4 regions of the Enterobacter vonholyi genome follow, and region 3 is predicted to be linked to each of the others. Evidence: predicted binding sites of a transcription regulator. Region 3 holds the regulator's gene; each other region holds the start of a gene.
What was found. Region 3 encodes CRP, which controls carbon source genes, mostly activating them, when cyclic AMP is high. Its sites were predicted from a motif close to ATGTGANNNNNNTCACAT; they were not measured.

Region 1 (5,130 bases), 2.2 Mb from region 3:
GGAGGTCGCATCGCTCAGCCACAAACCTTCAGCTTCGCCTTCCGGTTTCCAGGAGAGCAGGTGAGCGCCGTTCAGCGCCACGGACGCTTTAACACGCGGATGGTCAACGACGATGATATCAGCACCGTCAATCTGACGGCGGGAGAGCACAGGGGTAAGCTGTTCGACTACCGGAAGTGCAAAAATTTTATTAATCATTAAGCAATCCTCTGTCTTATAAATAAAAAAAGGCGACCGAAGTCGCCTTTTTGGATCAAGCACTCATCTCAACTTATTTGGAGATGTGAGCGATCAGGTCCAGTACTTTGTTAGAGTAGCCAGTTTCGTTGTCGTACCAGGAAACCAGTTTAACGAAGTTGTCGTTCAGTGCGATACCAGCTTTAGCATCGAACACGGAAGTGCATACTTCGCCGTTGAAGTCGGTAGAAACAACGTCGTCTTCGGTGTAGCCCAGAACGCCTTTCATTGCGCCTTCGGAAGCAGCTTTGATTGCTTTCTTAATTTCTTCATAAGAAGCAGCTTTTTCCAGACGAACGGTCAGGTCAACAACAGATACGTTTGGAGTTGGAACGCGGAACGCCATACCAGTCAGTTTGCCATTCAGTTCTGGCAGTACTTTACCTACAGCTTTAGCAGCACCGGTAGAGGATGGGATGATGTTCTGAGCCGCGCCACGGCCGCCGCGCCAGTCTTTGTGAGACGGGCCATCAACGGTTTTCTGAGTAGCGGTGGTCGCGTGAACGGTAGTCATCAGACCTTCGATGATGCCGAAGTTGTCGTTGATAACTTTAGCCAGTGGTGCCAGGCAGTTGGTGGTGCAGGATGCGTTAGAGACGATATCCTGGCCAGCGTAAGTTTCGAAGTTTGCACCACGAACGAACATTGGGGTGTTGTCTTTGGAAGGACCAGTCAGAACAACTTTCTTCGCACCAGCGGTGATGTGTTTACGCGCAGTTTCGTCGGTCAGGAAGATACCGGTTGCTTCAGCAACAACGTCAACACCGATTTCGTTCCATTTCAGGTTAGCTGGGTCTTTTTCAGCAGTAACGCGGATGGTTTTGCCATTAACAACCAGGTGGCCGTCTTTCACTTCAACGGTGCCGTCGAAACGACCGTGAGTTGAGTCGTACTTCAGCATGTACGCCATGTATTCAGCGTCCAGGAGATCGTTGATACCAACGATTTCGATGTCAGAACGTTTCTGAGCAGCACGGAAAACAATACGGCCGATACGGCCAAAACCGTTGATACCTACTTTGATAGTCATATATTCCACCAGCTATTTGTTAGTGAATAAAAGGTTGCCTGTAAAATTACAAAAACCTTACGCAGCGTCAAGCGGAATCGTGTCAATCATTGCGACAAATCAATCCTGTGACTAACGTTTGTGCGACTGACTCGCCTCACTTTCCCTTTGAGCTTGCACCCATATGGGGGCTGCGCCGGGATTTTAAAGTCCTCGCAGGATAAAAATGTGAACGTGATCACAATTGCCTGACCGCTTATTCGCGACACATAAGTTTAGATCAAAAGTGCACGCAAGGGTGTTAATGTTTTGTTAGAATCCGGGTTGAAAGATGTCTGTTTCTACAGCGAGATGTAAGCATATGTCGAACCAACGTAACCCTGACGATTTGAAAAAAAACCTCACAGAAATGCAGTTTTACGTGACGCAGAATCACGGAACGGAACCGCCGTTCACCGGGCGTTTACTGCACAACAAGCGGGACGGCGTCTACCACTGCCTGGTCTGTGATGCCCCGCTGTTTAATTCACAAACGAAATTTGATTCTGGCTGCGGCTGGCCGAGTTTCTATGAGCCGGTGAGCGATGAGGCAATCCGCTATCTGACCGACTCGTCGCACGGCATGGTGCGTACGGAAATTCGCTGCGGCAACTGCGACGCGCACCTTGGGCACGTTTTCCCGGATGGACCTCAGCCTACCGGCGAGCGTTTCTGCGTAAATTCAGCCTCAATGAGCTTCACCGATGATGAAAACGGTGACCAGATTAAGGGTTGAAAAAACGATTCAGCAAATTATTCCTTTGAAAGGGCGCGAGTGTGAATATTGATGACATGATTAGCGGCATGACGCCGGAGATTTATCAGCGTCTGGTGACCGCCGTGGAGCTTGGAAAATGGCCCGACGGCGTTGCGCTGACGCCGGAGCAAAAAGAGAACAGTTTGCAGCTGGTGATGCTGTGGCAGGCGCGCAACAACACCGACGCACAGCACATGACGATCGACACCAAAGGCCAGATGGTGATGAAGAGCAAGCGCGAGCTGAAAGAGGACTTCGGTATCACGCCGAAGCCGATTGCGACGATTAAAATGCAATAATGGTGCGGGTTGATGCCCTCTCCCACAGGGAGAGGGCGTAAAAGACTATGCCTGCGTTTCCAGCCAGTCTTCGAGCGTATACAGGGTTGCGCCTTCCGCAGCCATATCCATAAACGCCTGAGCGCTATCCTGTGGTTGAATGTTCACCCCGCGGCAGCCGTCGGTGATGACGCTGACGGTGTAGCCAAGCTGAAGCGCATCCAGCACGGTGAACTTCACGCAGTAGTCCGTCGCCAGGCCCAGTACGATCAGCTCCGTGATTTCGTGGTGACGCAACCAGGCGTCCAGCGCCGTTTTCTGGCGATGCCCGTTATCAAAAAACGCGCTATAGCTGTCGATAGCCGGGTTTTCACCTTTATGGAACACCGCATCGATGGCCTTTTGATTCAGAAGCGGATGCAGCGCCGCGCCTTCCGTCTGCTGTACGCAGTGATCCGGCCAGAAAGTTTGCGCCAGCCCGTCGAGTTCACCCTGGGTGAAGGGCTCTACGTTGTGCTGGCTGGCAAAGCTGCCGTGATTTGCCGGGTGCCAGTCCTGGCTTGCGACAACTGCTTCACCACGGGCTTTGCACCAGTCAATGAGCTTGTTGGCCACGTCAACGGTGCTGTCACCTTCGGCGACCGCCAGCGCACCGCCCGCGCAGAAATCATTTTGCAAATCGACCAGTAGCAGGGCGCGTTGCTTCATGAGACCTCCTTATTCGTCCGGGGTCAGTTCGCCGCGCAGGTTTTGCATCATCGCGCTGCGAATGGACTGAATGTCCAGATCCTGACTCAGTAAATAGTGAAGTTTAGTCAGCGTTGCCTCAACGGTCATATCGAAGCCGCTGATCACACCCGCATGCGCCAGCGCGTTGCCGGTGGCATAGCCCCCCATATTCACTTTACCGGACATACACTGGGTCAGGTTAACGACCACAATTCCGCGCTCGCTGGCTTCCTGAAGCTCTTTCAGAAACTCGCCGTTTTGCGGCGCATTGCCCACGCCATAGGAGCGCAGGATAAGCGCCTTCACCGGCTGGCGCAGGAAGTTACGCACCACGTCCGCAGAGATACCCGGATAAATGGTGACCACGCCAATCGGTTGCGGGGTAATCGGATGCACAATCAGCTCGCCCGCGGTGTTCGGCGCAGGAGGGGTTCCCAGACGACGGATATGAATCCCGGCCTCCAGCAGCGGCTGCAGGTTGGGTGAGGCAAAGGCGTCAAAGCCGTCGGCGTGGGCTTTGGTGGTGCGGTTCCCGCGATACAGACGGTTGTTAAAGAACAGCGACACTTCGTTAATCGGGTAATTCGCCGCCACGTACAGGGAGTTCAGCAGGTTGATCTGCCCGTCCGAGCGCAGCTCCGCCAGCGGAATTTGCGACCCGGTAACGATAACCGGCTTGCTCAGGTTCTCCAGCATGAAGGAGAGCGCCGAGGCGGTAAACGCCATGGTGTCGGTGCCGTGCAGGATCACGAAGCCGTCGTACTGGTCGTAATGGGCTTTAATATCATCCGCGATATGCTGCCAGTCTTCCGGCGTCATGTCGGAGGAGTCCATCAGCGGCTCGTATTCGTGGATGGTAAAGTCAGGCATTTCCGGACGGTGGAATTCGGGCATCAGCGCAAGCTGACGCTGCAGGTGGCCGGAGACGGGGATATAGCCGTTTTCGGAGCGCTGCATACCGATGGTACCGCCAGTGTAGGCTACATAAATCGATTTCTTCTGCATGGTAGTGAGTTCTTGTTCTTCAAAAGAAAAAAATCCCCTCTTCGCGGGAAGAGGGGACGGTTTTAACGGACGTTCGCGCAGGTCAGGCAAAACGCGTAACGACTCTGTGGATCGTTAAAGGCCGCAAGCTTATCGCTTTCTGCCTTCATCGCTTTTGCCGCCGTGGCGACCGGCGCAGGCAGGTAAGCCTGCAGCGCCTCCGGCAGCATGGCACGTACCGAGCCGGACATGCTGTCCATGACCATATCGAAGAACGACGGTTCGTCCTGATAATACTCGATATGCCACTGCTTCAGCTTCGCCAGTTCGGCGGCTTTCTTCACCGCGTCATCGAAGTCACCCAGACTGTCGACCAGACCGTTGCTCTTCGCATCCTGGCCGGTCCAGACGTGGCCCTGTGCAATCTGGTCGATCTGCTCAGGCGTCTTTTTACGCGAGTCCGCGACCAGGGTGATAAAGCGTTTATAGCCGTTCTCAATGCTGAGCTGCATCATCTCAGAAACTTCCGGCGGCAGGGATTTGGTCACCGACACATCCGCCAGCGGAGAGGTTGCTACACCATCGGTATGCACGCCCAGAGAATCCAGGCTGTTTTCCACGGTGTTGATCACCCCGAAGATGCCAATCGAGCCGGTCAGCGTGCTTGGGTTAGCCACGATGTAGTTGGCTGGCGTGGAGATCCAGTAACCTCCGGACGCGGCCATTCCGCCCATTGAGACGACGACCGGCTTGCCTGCGGCGCGGGCCGCGGCCAGTTCAGCACGGATCACCTCTGAGGCGCTGACGCTGCCGCCAGGGCTGTTGACCCGCAGGACAATTGCCTTCACTTTCGGATCGAGGCGAGCATCGCGGATTTGCGACGCGGTAGTATCGCCGCCCACGTTCCCCGGGGTCTCCTGACCGTCCATGATCGCACCGTTGGCAAAGACCACCGCGACGCTGTCACCATTCTCATCCGGTTTTTTCGTCGAGTAATCATACATGCTGATGGCGCTGTAATTTTTGTCCTCTTTGCTCCAGCCAAACTGTTTGCTCAGGGATTTTTCAATCTCGGCGCTGGTGCCCAGGGCATCAAC
Region 2 (5,130 bases), 2.1 Mb from region 3:
TCGCCTTTAAGCATGATAAGGAACAGTATCAGCTGTTCTGCGACAGCTTCCCGTTTGAAACCACGCCGGATCAGGCTCAGGCTATTAACGCCGTGCTGAGCGATATGTGCCAGCCGCTGGCAATGGACCGTTTAGTGTGCGGCGACGTCGGCTTCGGTAAAACCGAAGTGGCGATGCGCGCCGCCTTCCTTGCGGTGGAAAACAACAAGCAGGTGGCGGTGCTGGTGCCGACCACCCTGCTCGCTCAGCAGCACTTCGACAACTTCCGCGACCGCTTCGCCAACTGGCCGGTACGCATCGAGATGCTGTCGCGTTTTCGCAGCACCAAAGAACAGACGCAGATCCTCGAACAGGCAAGCGAAGGCAAAATCGATATTCTGATCGGCACCCACAAGCTGCTGCAAAGCGACGTGAAGTGGAAAGATCTGGGGCTGCTGATCGTCGACGAAGAGCACCGCTTCGGGGTGCGCCATAAAGAGCGCATCAAAGCGATGCGCGCCGACGTCGACATCCTGACCCTGACCGCAACGCCGATCCCGAGAACCCTGAACATGGCGATGAGCGGCATGCGCGATCTGTCGATTATTGCCACGCCGCCGGCGCGCCGTCTGGCGGTAAAAACCTTCGTCCGCGAGTACGATAATCTGGTGGTGCGTGAGGCAATACTGCGTGAAGTCCTGCGCGGGGGTCAGGTCTATTACCTGTACAACGACGTGGAAAACATCCAGAAAGCGGCCGACAGGCTGGCGGAGCTGGTGCCGGAAGCGCGCATTGCTATCGGTCACGGGCAGATGCGCGAGCGCGAGCTGGAACGGGTGATGAACGACTTCCACCACCAGCGCTTTAACGTGCTGGTGTGCACCACTATCATCGAAACGGGGATCGACATTCCGACGGCGAACACCATCATTATTGAACGCGCGGATCACTTTGGTCTGGCGCAGCTTCACCAGCTGCGCGGCCGCGTCGGGCGTTCGCACCATCAGGCCTACGCCTGGCTGCTGACGCCGCATCCGAAAGCGATGACCACCGACGCGCAAAAGCGTCTGGAAGCCATCGCCTCGCTGGAAGACCTCGGCGCAGGCTTCGCGCTGGCCACGCACGATCTCGAGATCCGCGGCGCCGGCGAGCTGCTGGGTGAGGACCAGAGCGGCTCCATGGAGACCATCGGCTTCTCGCTCTATATGGAGCTGCTTGAGAACGCGGTTGATGCCCTGAAGGCCGGTCGCGAGCCGTCGCTGGAAGATCTCACCAGCCAGCAGACCGAGGTCGAGCTGCGTATGCCTTCCCTGCTGCCGGACGATTTCATTCCGGACGTGAATACCCGACTGTCGTTCTACAAGCGCATCGCCAGTGCGAAGACGGAAAACGAGCTGGAAGAGATTAAGGTTGAGCTGATCGACCGCTTTGGTCTGCTGCCCGATGCGGCGCGAAATCTGCTGGATATCGCGCGCCTGCGCCAGCAGGCGCAGAAGCTGGGCATTCGTAAGCTCGAAGGCAACGAAAAAGGCGGCGTGATTGAGTTCGCGGAGAAGAACCACGTCAACCCGATGTGGCTGATCGGCCTGCTGCAAAAACAGCCGCAGCATTTCCGTCTGGATGGCCCAACGCGTCTGAAATTTACCCAGGAGCTGACGGAGCGCAAAACCCGCATGGACTGGGTGCGTAACTTTATGCGCCAGCTGGAAGAGAACGCGATCGCCTGACCTCCCTTCCCCCGTTAGCCCAGCGCTAACGGGGGACAATTTACAAACTCTTTGCACTTCACCCGATCTTCCCGACACACCCATTCGCCATAATTATCGTAACGCCTTATAAAACAATAACCTTATCATTTGCATGGATTATGGTGATGATGACCTCTTCGCGTTTTACTCGCTGGTTAACCCTGATTGCGCTGGCAGCCACCGTCGCGGTGGCGCTTCCCGCTCGCGCAAATACCTGGCCCCTCCCTCCGCCCGGCAGCAAGGTGGTGGGGGAAAACCGCTTTCATGTGGTTGAAAATAATGGCGGTTCGCTGGAAGCCATTGCCAAAAAATATAATGTCGGTTTTCTGGCTCTGCTGCAGGCGAACCCCGGCGTCGACCCGTACGTCCCACGCGCGGGCAGCGTATTGACAATCCCGTTACAGACTATCCTTCCGGACGCCCCGCGCGAGGGGATCGTGATAAACCTGGCGGAGCTACGCCTGTACTATTATCCGCCGGGTAAAAATGAGGTGACCGTCTACCCGATTGGTATTGGTCAGCTGGGCGGCGACACCCTGACGCCGACGATGGTCACCACCGTCTCGGATAAACGCGCGAATCCAACCTGGACCCCGACGGCCAATATTCGTGCCCGTTATAAAGCTCAGGGCATCGATCTTCCGGCCGTGGTGCCAGCAGGCCCGGATAACCCGATGGGTCACCACGCAATCCGTCTGGCGGCCTACGGCGGCGTTTACCTGCTGCACGGAACGAATGCGGACTTTGGCATCGGCATGCGCGTCAGCTCCGGCTGCATTCGTCTGCGCGATGACGATATCAAAACGCTGTTTAACGTCGTTACGCCGGGTACCAAAGTGAATATTATCAATACGCCGATTAAGGTTTCTGAGGAGCCGGGCGGCGTGCGGCTGGTTGAAATTCATCAGCCGCTATCGAAAAACATTGGCGACGATCCGCAGACGCTGCCCATTAACCTGAATGCCGCGATGGTAAGCTTCAAAACGAATGCGAATACCAACAGCGAGGTGATGGAGCGCGCAATGGAGGCCCGCTCAGGCATGCCGACCGATGTCACCCGGCATCACGGCGTCGTCCAGCAGTCGATGTAAATCAGAAATAAAAAAACGCCCTGCTGAGCAGGGCGTTTTCTATTGCAGTGGCATAAATGAGGGTTTATGCCCGGCTTATTTGTAGATGACGGCGGTGCCGTGCAGGGTGTTAGGACCGGTCACAGAGGTGATGCGGTAAGATTTTGCGCCCATCTCTTGCGCTTTTTGCGCCAGCTGATCTTCCAGGGAACCCAGGTTAGTCCCGGCAGAGGCAGAGATCGTCCCGACTTTATGCTGGTCAGCAGGGGTGGATTGCACCTGTACAGCAGCAAAGCTTGCGAAAGAGAGTGAACTCAGAACAGCGGCAGCGATGAGGGTTTTTACGTTTTTCATGATGTTTACCTTTAGCAGATGAATTTGGAGGTCGTTAATCATTTAGTTAACGATCGATAGGTAAATCATAAATGTGATCCATATCACGCGTCAACATAATTTTATAATGACCATTAACTTAATTTTAAAGTCGTTATTTTTCATACTCATATGATTAATTTATTTTTAAGCATTCAGCGCTGGTGGTGACTTGCGTTTATTTTTATAATGGTCATTCAACAAACCAACAGAGGACCAACGGCACATGACAACCGACGTCACGAGTTGTGCGAAGAAAAGCCGTGGCCGACCAAAAGTGTTTGACAGGGATGCAGCGCTTGATAAGGCCATGACTCTCTTCTGGCAACATGGGTATGAAGCAACCTCGCTTTCCGATCTGGTAGAAGCTACCGGAGCAAAAGCGCCGACGCTGTATGCCGAATTTACCAATAAAGAGGGGCTGTTCAGGGCGGTGCTGGACAGATACATTTCGCGATTTGCGGCGAAACACGAAGCCCAGCTGTTTTGTGAAGAGAAAAGCGTCGAACAGGCGCTTCGGGATTATTTCACCGCCGTCGCGACCTGCTTCACCAGTAAAGAGACGCCTGCGGGCTGCTTTATGATTAATACCTCTGCCACCCTGGCGGCGTCCTCTAAAGAGATTGCCAATACGGTGAAATCGCGGCATGCCATGCAGGAGGAGACGCTTAGCGCATTTCTGGCTCAGCGCCAGCAGCGCGGTGAAATCCCTGCCCAGTGCAACCCACAGCTGCTGGCGCAATACCTGAGCTGTATTTTGCAGGGGATGTCGATCAGCGCCCGTGAAGGGGCTACGCTGGAAAAACTGCAGAATATAAGCGAAACCACGCTGCGGCTGTGGCCTGAGCTACTGAAAATCTGAAGCAAAAAAAGCTCCTCAGCCTGAGCGCATGAGGAGCTAAATTCAGAGAACATCTTTTTTACACTTTGTTATTCAGAACCAGCTGGCCATTTCCATCCAGTGGAATTTGCGTGCCCGGGTCTTTATCCATGCGGATTTTGCCCTGCTGATCGCCAATTTTGTACGTCACGTCATAGCCCAGCATTTTTTCCGACTTGTCATAGACGGTTTTGCAGCGCTGCTGAGTCGTGGTGTAGGTATCGTTATCCTGCATCGCGCCCTGCACCTGGTTACCGGCATAGCCGCCACCCAGCGCGCCGACCACGGTCGCCACATCTTTACCCCGGCCGCCGCCGAACTGGTGACCAATCACGCCACCCGCTACCGCGCCCAGAACAGAACCGGCGATACGGTTTTCATCCTGCACCGGACGACGATGCGTCACGGAGACGTTACGGCACTCCTGACGAGGCGTTTTTACCGTTTCTTTAATCGGTGTAGCAGAAACCACCTGCGCATACTGCGGGCCGCGATCTAATACGTTGAGACTGGCAACGGCAGCCACACCTAACGCAGCCGCGACGCCAATCCCTATACCCGCCAACATTGATTTATTCACGGGACTTCCTCCTTTGTTGCTATTGGTAACAATTTTGCAATGGAGGCACGGCTTCGCCAATCAGATAAAGGATCAAAAAAGGGGCGTTCAGAGGAGATATATTGTATTTAGGAGAACTCTTAAGCACTCAATCTGTGATCTACAGCATGAAATGCTAAAAACTCCCTCCGGAGAGCCCGGAGGGAGTGAAAGATTAGTGCAGCTTCAGACGCGGACGGATCACGCGGTTGATTCTGCCGACCAGCATCATCAGCCCGGTTTTGAAATAGCCGTGCAGCGCAATCTGGTGCATACGGTAGAGGGAGATATACACGAAGCGGGCAATGCGCCCTTCTACCATCATCGAGCCGCGCATCAGGTTACCCATCAGGCTGCCGACGGTAGAGAAGTTTGACAGAGACACCAGAGAACCATGGTCTTTGTAGACATAGGCCTTCATTGGCTTGCCTTTGTACTGCGCCAGAATGTTGTGCAGGACCAGGCTTGCCATCTGGTGTGCGG
Region 3 (5,130 bases):
TTAAAGCCCGGCTCCTGCATCGCCTGGTTAAGCGAGTTGAACAGGGCGTTGTGCGCCTGGTTGACTTTCATGCGCTGATAGGCCAGCGGGGACGGCTGCGGGTCATCGCTCAGGATCAGGCGAATGGCCTGCTGGTCGGCCTCCAGCGCGTCGTGGGCGTTCTGTCTCAGCAGCCCGCTCTGCCACTGCGGCCAGAGCCAGACCATGCCGCCAAAGGCAATCAGGCAGCCGATCAGAGTATCAATCAGCCTGGCGACAATAAACTGTTCGCCATTGAGCGTAAGCAGCTGCAGGGTATATACCGCCGTCACCGTAAAGCCCACCATCGCCCAGCCATAGTTTTTGCGGATAATTAGATAGCTCACCAGCGTGATCGCCAGCATCCCTGCCAGGGTATAGCCTTCCGGCACGTGGAAGTGCAGCGTTACTCCCGCAATGATCAGCCCGGCCATCGTTCCGCCCGCCCGGTGCAGAATACGCACCCGCGTGGCACCGTAGCCGTTCTGGGTGACAAACAGCACGGTCATTAAGATCCAGTAGGGCTTCGGCAGATGCAGCGCCATGCCCATCAGGCTGGCGGTACTGAGCATCACGCTAATCCTTGCGGCGTTGCGCAGGGCGGACGATTTAAAAGAAAGATAGCTTTTGAGCGCGGGCAATAACGGCAGCCGTTTTTGCTTATCCGCCATCAGGTCGCGGGGATAAAGCGGACGCTGGGTGCGCAATACCCGGGCGATGCGGCTGAAGTGCCAGGCGGCAAACTGTCCGACCGGGTTATCCGGATGCTGGCGGGCGATTTTCTCCAGCGCGCCGAGCTGTTTATCCATGTTAAAGCGCGTGGGGTAGCGGTGATAGAGAATATCATCGGCCAGCACCCGCAGGCGTGCGGAGACGGTCTGCGCGTTCCAGCGGATCACCGCTTCGGCATGGCTGCGCTCGACCAGCTTTTGTACCTCCTGCGGGTGGTGCAGGCTCACGGAGATATGTTCCTGTAGATCCAGCCCGACCTGGAAGGTGCGCAGCAGGCGTTTATACTCGTGGTTCTTGTTGGCGGCGAGCATGTGTAGCTGCTGATAGCACTGGCTTATGAGATCCACCACCTTCTGCTGGCGCGTCAGCAGCGGCGGTAAGGATTTTTCCGGATCGGTATGCTGGGTGAGCAGGGTGTATTTGGCCTCGCAGTAATCCGCCAACTGCACATAGAGCAGGCTCAGGGATTCGCGCAGCGGCTGTTCGCGCCACAGCCAGAACCAGAACCAGTTAAACAGCCCGTACCACAGCGTCCCCAGAGCGTAGATCAGCAGCGGCTCCCACACAGGCATATTCCCGGCGAGGCTCAGCGTGAAGATGGCCGCAATCAGCGAGGCGGGAAGCAGGCGGGCGTGCAGCGAGCTGATTTCGGCGGTGACGCCGAGCGTCATCGCCAGCACGGTCAGGATCAGCGGCAGCGGGATATCACGAGCCAGTAACAGCTGTACGGCGAGGCTACAGCCCGCAAACAGGCAGCCGCCAACGATCAGGCGTTTGAAAAAGCGCTTATGCGGCGTGTCCAGACCGGCGATGTTGCAGCAGGCGGGTACGAGAGAAAACAGCAGGCCCTGCTGAAGATGTCCGAGGATCAGGCCTATGGCCACGGGTAGACACAACACCAGCGTTTGTCGCAGTGCGTAGTTAACTTCCGGGTGATAGATCAGCCTGCGCCACATGGGGAGTAGAGACAAAAACGGCGTGACACCTTGCGATGGCACGCCGTTTAAGCGGAATTAACGCGTTCCGTAGACCACGATGGTTTTACCGTGGGCGGAGATCAGGTTTTGATCTTCCAGCATTTTCAGGATACGGCCTACTGTTTCACGGGAGCAACCGACGATCTGACCAATTTCCTGACGGGTAATTTTAATTTGCATGCCGTCCGGGTGGGTCATGGCGTCTGGCTGTTTCGCCAGGTTCAGCAGGGTCTGCGCGATACGGCCGGTAACGTCCAGGAAGGCGAGGTTACCCACTTTCTCTGACGTGACCTGCAGACGGCGCGCCATCTGGGAAGAAAGACGCATCAGAATGTCAGGGTTAACCTGAATCAGCTGACGGAACTTCTTGTAAGAAATTTCAGCCACTTCACATGCTGTCTTTGCACGAACCCAGGCGCTACGTTCCTGGCCCTCTTCAAACAGGCCCAGTTCACCGATGAAATCGCCCTGGTTCAGATAAGAAAGGATCATCTCTTTCCCTTCTTCATCTTTGATCAGCACTGCCACCGAGCCTTTAACGATGTAATACAACGTTTCCGCTTTTTCACCCTGGTGAATCAGCGTGCTCTTTGATGGGTACTTATGAATGTGGCAATGAGACAAGAACCATTCGAGAGTCGGGTCTGTTTGCGGTTTGCCAAGCACCATGCGCTGTTATCCTCTGTTATAAGCTGTCACCAGAGTCATCAAATGCATCCGGACTCTGGGGTTGCAATCGAATTCTTACCCATACCCTGGGAAGTCGGCTACCGTAACGTTTCGCAGCCAGTAAAGTTTGATGTCCTCTGCATACATGTGTAACGTCAATGTATTACTGTAGCATCCAGAGTGTTTTAGCATAGCTTTCGCCGCGTGTCTCCTGGTGTCTCGCTTCAGCATGATGCAGGTCGCCTTCCATTGCGAGAAATGTAACGCACGCGTAATCTGTCACCAAAAATGCAACGTTGGAGTTTAAGAATATGCAAGCGCGCGTGAAATGGGTTGAAGGTTTAACGTTCCTGGGCGAATCCGCGTCAGGGCACCAGATTTTAATGGACGGTAACTCCGGCGATAAAGCGCCAAGCCCAATGGAAATGGTGCTGATGGCGGCAGGCGGATGCAGCGCCATTGACGTGGTGTCGATTCTGCAAAAAGGTCGTCATGACGTGACGGATTGTGAGGTTAAACTCACCTCAGAACGGCGTGAAGAGGCGCCACGTCTGTTCACCCATATTAACCTGCACTTTGTGGTCACAGGTAAAGAACTAAAAGACGCGGCGGTCTCGCGTGCGGTGGATCTGTCTGCGGAGAAGTACTGCTCTGTGGCATTAATGCTGGAGAAAGCGGTAAAAATCACGCATTCGTATGAAGTGATCGAGGCGTGATTGATGGGGCATCGTGCGTGTTGATGCCCTCACCCTAACCCTCTCCCACAGGGAGAGGGAACATGCTCACGCAATCTGCTTCCCTTCCATCAGTCGCTCCACCAGCGGCGTCATGATGAGCTCCATCGCCAGCCCCATTTTTCCGCCCGGCACGACCAATGTATTCATGTGCGAAATAAACGAGCCCTGCAGCATGGCCAGTAGCCAGGGGTAATCAATGCCTTCGAGATTGCGGAAATGGATCACCACAAAGCTCTCATCCAGGGATGGGATACTTTTGGCGGCAAACGGGTTGGAGGTATCCACCGTCGGCACGCGCTGGAAGTTGATATGGGTGCGGGAGAACTGCGGCGTCAGGAAGTTGATGTAATCTTCCATGGAGCGTACCACCGAGTCCATTACCGCCTCTCGCGAATGGCCACGTTCGCTCATGTCGCGCGTCAGCTTCTGGATCCACTCCAGGTTCACGATAGGGACCACACCGACCAGCAGGTCCACGTGGCGCGCCACGTCGTGTTGCGGGGTGACCACGCCGCCGTGTAATCCTTCGTAAAACAGGACGTCAGTGGGTTCCGGCAGCGGTTGCCATGGGGTAAAGGTTCCCGGCACCTGATTCCAGGGAACGGCTTCATCATAGGTATGCAGATACTTGCGGGACTGCCCTTTACCGCTCTGGCCGTACTCAATAAAGGTTTGTTCCAGCAGGCCGAAGTCATTGGCTTCCGGACCGAAGTAGCTGATGTGTTTACCCAGATCGCGCGCCTTACGGATGGCCATGTCCATTTCCGGACGCGTGTAGCGGTGAAAGCTGTCGCCCTCGACCTCCGCCGCACGGAGATTCAGCTGGGCGAAAATCTTGCGAAATGCGAGGCTTGTGGTGGTGGTTCCCGCACCACTCGACCCCGTAACGGCTATAACCGGATGTCTGGCAGACATAGCAACTCCCTGACTGAAAAGGGTGGAAGATCAGCCGTGAAACGCGTTGCGGGGCATGATATTGACCGTCTCATGCAGTTCTGACCACACCAGCACCACGTCGCCGCTTTTCAGCTGGCGCTTTACATCGTTGACCTTTTGCTCAAGCGAGCGTTCCTGTTCACCATAATCGGTGCCTTCGCGTAATACAAAGCTTTCAATCAGATTATCGAGCGTTTCGGGAGCCAGATCCTGCCAGGGAATAATCATTTTGCACCGTCCAGATAAGGGGTTAGCCAGTCAGGAATACGCGCCTCAAGCCACATTTTCGGGCGGCGCAGCGTGCCGCCGATAAACCCGACGTGGCCGCCGTGCTCGGTCAACTGATAGTGAACGTTGTCGGGCAGGAATTCCTGCGCGGGGATCGAGTGATGATCCATAAACGGGTCATCTTTGGCATGAATAATCAGCGTTGGCTGCGTGATCTTGCTGAGCAGCGGCATGGCGCTGCACTGACGATAATAGTCAATCGCATCGGCGAAGCCGTGAATTTTCGCGGTGATCAGGTCGTCGAACTCGCGAATACGGCGTACCTTTTTCAGCTGGCGCAGGCTGACCGGCAGGGTATCCGGGTAGGCCTTCAGTTTACGTGCCGCATTGGCCTTCAGGAGGTTGAGGAGGTAACGCTGGTAGACGCGGGAGAAGCCTTTATCCATATGGTAGCTGCACTGCTCGAGCATAAACGGCGCGGAGACAATGACGGCGGCCTCCAGCGGCACGCTTTCGCCCTCTTTGGCCAGCAAGCAGGCCAGCATATTGCCGCCCAGCGAGTAGCCCACGGCGGCCGTTGGCACGGTGCCATAATTTTCACGCAGCCAGTGTAAAAACCACGTCCCGTCTTCTGTTTCACCCGAGTGATAAATGCGTTTCTGACGATTCGGTTCGCCGCTACAGCCGCGAAAATGCATCACCACGCCGAGCCAGCCGCGCGCTTTTGCCGCTTCAATTAGCCCATGGGCATACGGGCTGTGCAGGCTGCCTTCCAGACCGTGAAAGACCACCAGACGCGGCTTATGGCGAGCCTGTTCCGGCGCTTCGCTCCA
Region 4 (5,130 bases), 1.9 Mb from region 3:
CGATCACGCCATACAGCAGTTCAGCTTTCTGCTGATTCACCTTGTCCATCTGTGCCACGCCGCCGTTTTGCTTCAGCCATTTGAAGACCAGGCCTGAAAGATACCAGGCAAACGTTGGTGGGGTGTTGAACATAGAATCGTTATCGTTCAGCACGGTGTAATCGAGAATCGACGGGCAGGATTTATGCGCTTTACCCAGCAGGTCTTCACGCACGACGACGATAGTCAAACCGGCCGGACCGATATTTTTCTGCGCGCCCGCATAGATAACGCCGTAGCGGCTGACATCAATTGGCGCAGACAGAATGGTGGAGGAGAAGTCGGCGGCAACCACGACATCGCTGCCGAAGTTTGGCGTCTCGTCGATGGCAATCCCGTCAATGGTTTCGTTCGGGCAGTAGTGCAGATACGCTGCGTTATCAGAAAGCTGCCACTCGCTCATTGGCTTCACGGCGCGCAGGCCATCAACGGTCACTTTGGCGTCGATAACATTCGGCGTGCAGTATTTATGCGCTTCTTTAACGGCGCTCGCAGCCCAGTAGCCCGCGTCAACGTAGTCAGCCGTCGTTTTGTCACCGAGGATATTCAGCGGAACGCCTGCAAACTGGCCGCGTCCACCGCCGTGGCAGAACAATACTTTGTAGTTCGAGGGAATATTCAGCAGATCGCGAAAATCCTTTTCTGCCTCTTCGGCCACCTGAATAAACTCTTTACCACGGTGGCTGATTTCCATCACCGACGTACCGAGACCGTTCCAGTCACAGAGTTCCTGTTGAGCCTGTTTAAGCACGTCTGCCGGTAACATTGCCGGACCTGAACTGAAATTAAAGACTTGAGCCATTTCCCCTCACCACGCTAAAAGCCATAAGTTATAACTGTGGATATCGGTTTTATCATTCAGTGACACGCGCCGCAATGTCTAAAACTTATGACCCGTGAAATGTGCCCCGCGTCACACAAAACAATCTGCCGCCTCGCCATCACAAAACCGACAAAATGGCTGTCAGGTGATGCGTTTGGCCCGGCTAACCTTCGTCCATTCCGGATTTGCACAGCGGGGGCATAATTGACGATCCCCCGGCTGCATCGCGAGCACGTGGCTACATCTCACGCAGGCATACTCGCCTGACTCAGGTACGGTTCTGAAACGCTCGATCAGCATATCCGGCAGGATACACAGTCCCGGCTTCACCTCGTCGTCAGAATAGTAATAGACGCTGATCTGCCCGTTGGTCTCCATGATCGCCAGACGCACCTGCCCGAGCTGTTCAACGCTATTCAGTCGTAGCTCCATAAAGAACTCGAACTCGGTCATATTGGCGCTTTGTACATTTTCCCAGGCCAACTGCCCGTCCTCGACGATAACGACCGGCTTCCCCTCAAGCAGATCTTCCAGCTTTTCGCTTTTCGACATCAGCCACATGACAAGGCGATAAAGAAGCGCCAGTGAAACAAAAACGATAAACACCGGCACCATCGGCACATCATCATAGAAGGCGACATCCCCCGCCGCTGAACCCAGCGTCAGGATGATCAACACCTCAAAGAGCGACATCTGCCTTACGCCGCGACGGCCGGTGATTTTAAGAAACAGGAAGACAAGTACGAAGGTATACAGGCTGCGGAGCGCCACTTCGCCCAGAAATTCAGGAGGAACTTTATCAAACGCCATCCGCTGGAGATCAAATGCTTTCATTTTTCTATGCCTTAACAGTCAGTTACTGCCACTAAGCATAGCCCAGCCATTTATTTTCGCCGAAGATAGCACCCGTCACTCAAAACCCGTATCATTGCGCGCTTTACGTACGATAAAAGTGAACGCCATGACTCAAACGTTTATCCCCGGCAAAGATGCCGCTCTGGAAGATTCCATCGCTCGCTTCCAGCAGAAACTGACCGACCTGGGTTTTAACATCGAAGAAGCCTCCTGGCTCAATCCGGTGCCTCACGTCTGGTCCGTGCATATTCGCGATAAAGACTGTGCCCTGTGCTTTACCAACGGTAAAGGCGCGACAAAAAAAGCGGCACTGGCCTCTGCGCTGGGTGAGTATTTTGAGCGTCTGTCCACCAACTATTTCTTCGCTGACTTCTGGCTGGGCGAGACCATCGCTAACGGCCCGTTCGTTCACTATCCAAATGAAAAATGGTTCCCGCTGACCGAAGACGACGAACTGCCGGAAGGTATTCTCGACGCACGCCTGCGTGCCTTCTACGATCCAGACAACGAACTGACCGCCAGCATGCTGATCGATCTGCAGTCTGGCAATGAGGATCGTGGGATCTGCGCCCTGCCGTTTACCCGTCAGTCTGACGAGCAGACCGTCTATATCCCGATGAACATCGTCGGCAACCTGTATGTGTCCAACGGTATGTCCGCGGGTAACACCCGCAATGAAGCGCGCGTGCAGGGCCTTTCCGAAGTCTTTGAACGCCACATTAAAAACCGCATCATTGCCGAATCCATTAGCCTGCCTGAAATTCCGGCCGACGTGCTGGCGCGCTACCCGGGCGTGGTGGAATCCATCGCTAAGCTGGAAGCAGAAGGTTTCCCAATCTTTGCCTATGACGGCTCGCTGGGCGGCAAGTACCCGGTTATCTGCGTCGTGCTGTTCAACCCGACAAACGGCACCTGTTTCGCCTCCTTTGGCGCGCACCCTGACTTCGGCGTGGCGCTGGAACGCACCGTCACCGAGCTGCTGCAGGGCCGTAGCCTGAAAGATCTCGACGTGTTCACACCGCCAACGTTTGACGATGAAGAAGTGGCTGAACATACGAACCTCGAAACCCACTTCATTGACTCCAGCGGTTTGATCTCCTGGGATATGTTCAAACAGGACGCAGACTATCCGTTCGTGGACTGGAGCTTTGCAGGGACAACGGAAGAAGAGTTCGCGACGCTGATGGCGATTTTCAAAGCCGAAGACCAGGACGTCTATATCGCCGACTACGAGCACCTGGGCGTCTATGCATGCCGCATTATTGTTCCCGGCATGTCCGACATCTACCCTGCAGAAGATCTGTGGCTGGCGAATAACAGCATGGGTGCACATCTGCGCGAAACGCTGCTGGCTCTGCCTGGCAGCGAGTGGGAAAAAGAAGATTATCTGAACCTGATCGCCCAACTGGACGAGGAAGGCCACGATGACTTCACCCGCGTACGCGAACTCCTGGGTCTGGCGACAGGTAAAGATAACGGCTGGTATACCCTGCGTATCGGTGAACTGAAAGCGATGCTGGCCCTGGCGGGTGGCGACCTGGATCAGGCCCTGGCCTGGACCGAGTGGACCATGGAGTTCAACCAGTCGGTCTTCTCTGCCGAGCGCACCAACTATTACCGTTGCCTGCAAACCCTGCTGCTGCTTGCACAGGAAGAGGATCGCGAACCGCTGCAATACCTGAACGCTTTCGTGCGCATGTACGGTGCTGAGGCTGTAGAAGCAGCCAGCGCGGCCCTGAGCGGCGAAGCGCCGTTCTATGGCCTGCAGGCTGTTGATAGCGATCTGAAAGCCTTCCCGGCGCACCAGTCGCTGCTGAAGGCCTACGAAAAACTGCAGAAAGCAAAAGCCGCTTACTGGTCAAAATAAGCGCACATAACATTACCAGCAGTAGGCGTATTCAATCGTCTGGGCTATATTACGGGGCAATTTCATTGCCCCGTTTTTTATTTTCTTCGGCAATGACTGTTGATTGTAATAATAAAGTTAAACATGGGTAAATATAATAATATTTACCTGGGCTTTACTGTTACTTTTTATGGTAAATACTCCATATTAATTAACTGTATCCGAGGTGGCTGAACGAAAAAATTCAACTCTTTTCATAACTTTTAAAATTTATTTTTATACGGATAATCAAATACTTACTCCGCATTTGCTGTAAATCCATACACACTGCGGGCCTATAAGCCAGGCGAGATATGATCTATATCAATTTCTCTTCTATAATGCTTTGTTAGTATCTCGTCGCCGACTTAATAAAGAGAGAGTTAGTGTGAAAGCTGACAACCCTTTTGATCTTTTACTCCCTGCTGCGATGGCCAAAGTTGCCGAAGAAGCGGGTGTCTATAAAGCAACGAAACACCCGATGAAGACGTTCTATCTGGCGATCACGGCTGGTGTGTTCATCTCTATCGCTTTCGTCTTCTACATCACCGCCACCACCGGTACTGCGGGAATGCCTTTCGGTATGGCCAAACTGATTGGCGGCATTTGTTTCTCACTGGGTCTGATTCTCTGCGTCATCTGCGGCGCCGACCTCTTCACCTCAACGGTGCTGATTGTCGTGGCAAAGGCCAGCGGAAGAATTACCTGGGGTCAGCTGGCACGTAACTGGCTTAATGTTTACGTGGGTAACCTGGTTGGCTGTCTGCTCTTTGTTTTGTTGATGTGGCTTTCTGGCGAGTACATGACCGCCAACGGTGGCTGGGGCCTTAACGTCCTGCAAACCGCCGACCACAAAATGCACCACACATTTATCGAAGCCGTTGCTCTCGGCATCCTCGCTAACCTGATGGTCTGCCTGGCTGTATGGATGAGCTACTCGGGTCGTAGCCTGATGGACAAAGCCTTAATTATGGTTCTGCCGGTTGCGATGTTTGTTGCCAGCGGCTTTGAGCACAGTATCGCGAATATGTTCATGATCCCAATGGGCATTGTCATCCGCGACTTTGCGAGCCCGGAGTTCTGGACCGCAGTTGGTTCATCCCCGGAAAGTTTCTCTCACCTGACTATTATGAATTTCATTACTGATAACCTGATCCCTGTCACTATCGGGAACATTATCGGTGGGGGTCTGTTAGTTGGGTTGACATACTGGGTCATTTACCTGCGTGGCGACGATCATCATTGATGGTTTTCTCAGGCAGTAAATAAAAAATCCACTTAAGAAGGTAGGTGTTACATGTCCGAGCTTAATGAAAAGTTAGCCACAGCCTGGGAAGGTTTTGCGAAAGGTGACTGGCAGAATGAAGTAAACGTACGTGACTTCATTCAGAAAAACTATACCCCGTATGAAGGTGACGAATCCTTCCTGGCTGGCGCAACTGACGCGACCACCAAGCTGTGGGACAGCGTAATGGAAGGCGTTAAACTGGAAAACCGCACTCACGCGCCAGTTGATTTTGACACCTCC

Region 1: a site for CRP is predicted at 1,473-1,490, ahead of msrB (peptide-methionine (R)-S-oxide reductase MsrB). Genes of this name have one in related genera too.
Region 2: a site for CRP is predicted at 3,223-3,240, ahead of bhsA (multiple stress resistance protein BhsA). Genes of this name have one in related genera too.
Region 4: a site for CRP is predicted at 3,915-3,932, ahead of focA (formate transporter FocA). Genes of this name have one in related genera too.

The regions. Positions count from the first base shown of each region.
Region 1 is NZ_CP162152.1:1,753,375-1,758,504, forward strand. Features, by position in the region: gene AB3N39_RS08310 (D-hexose-6-phosphate mutarotase) at 1-198, opposite strand, end outside; gene gapA (glyceraldehyde-3-phosphate dehydrogenase) at 272-1,267, opposite strand; gene msrB (peptide-methionine (R)-S-oxide reductase MsrB) at 1,608-2,021, shown strand; gene AB3N39_RS08325 (YeaC family protein) at 2,063-2,341, shown strand; gene pncA (bifunctional nicotinamidase/pyrazinamidase) at 2,387-3,028, opposite strand; gene ansA (asparaginase) at 3,038-4,054, opposite strand; gene sppA (signal peptide peptidase SppA) at 4,117-5,130, opposite strand, start outside.
Region 2 is NZ_CP162152.1:1,703,640-1,708,769, reverse strand. Features, by position in the region: gene mfd (transcription-repair coupling factor) at 1-1,706, shown strand, start outside; gene AB3N39_RS08090 (L,D-transpeptidase family protein) at 1,853-2,818, shown strand; gene bhsA (multiple stress resistance protein BhsA) at 2,894-3,151, opposite strand; gene AB3N39_RS08080 (TetR/AcrR family transcriptional regulator) at 3,396-4,031, shown strand; gene AB3N39_RS08075 (glycine zipper 2TM domain-containing protein) at 4,090-4,629, opposite strand; gene AB3N39_RS08070 (NAD(P)/FAD-dependent oxidoreductase) at 4,823-5,130, opposite strand, start outside.
Region 3 is NZ_CP162152.1:4,064,571-4,069,700, reverse strand. Features, by position in the region: gene AB3N39_RS19185 (YccS/YhfK family putative transporter) at 1-1,706, opposite strand, end outside; gene crp (cAMP-activated global transcriptional regulator CRP) at 1,764-2,396, opposite strand; gene AB3N39_RS19175 (OsmC family protein) at 2,708-3,112, shown strand; gene AB3N39_RS19170 (phosphoribulokinase) at 3,179-4,048, opposite strand; gene AB3N39_RS19165 (YheU family protein) at 4,079-4,297, opposite strand; gene AB3N39_RS19160 (hydrolase) at 4,294-5,130, opposite strand, start outside.
Region 4 is NZ_CP162152.1:1,507,683-1,512,812, reverse strand. Features, by position in the region: gene serC (3-phosphoserine/phosphohydroxythreonine transaminase) at 1-841, opposite strand, end outside; gene AB3N39_RS07090 (DUF421 domain-containing protein) at 1,004-1,696, opposite strand; gene ycaO (30S ribosomal protein S12 methylthiotransferase accessory factor YcaO) at 1,824-3,584, shown strand; gene focA (formate transporter FocA) at 3,991-4,848, shown strand; gene pflB (formate C-acetyltransferase) at 4,900-5,130, shown strand, end outside.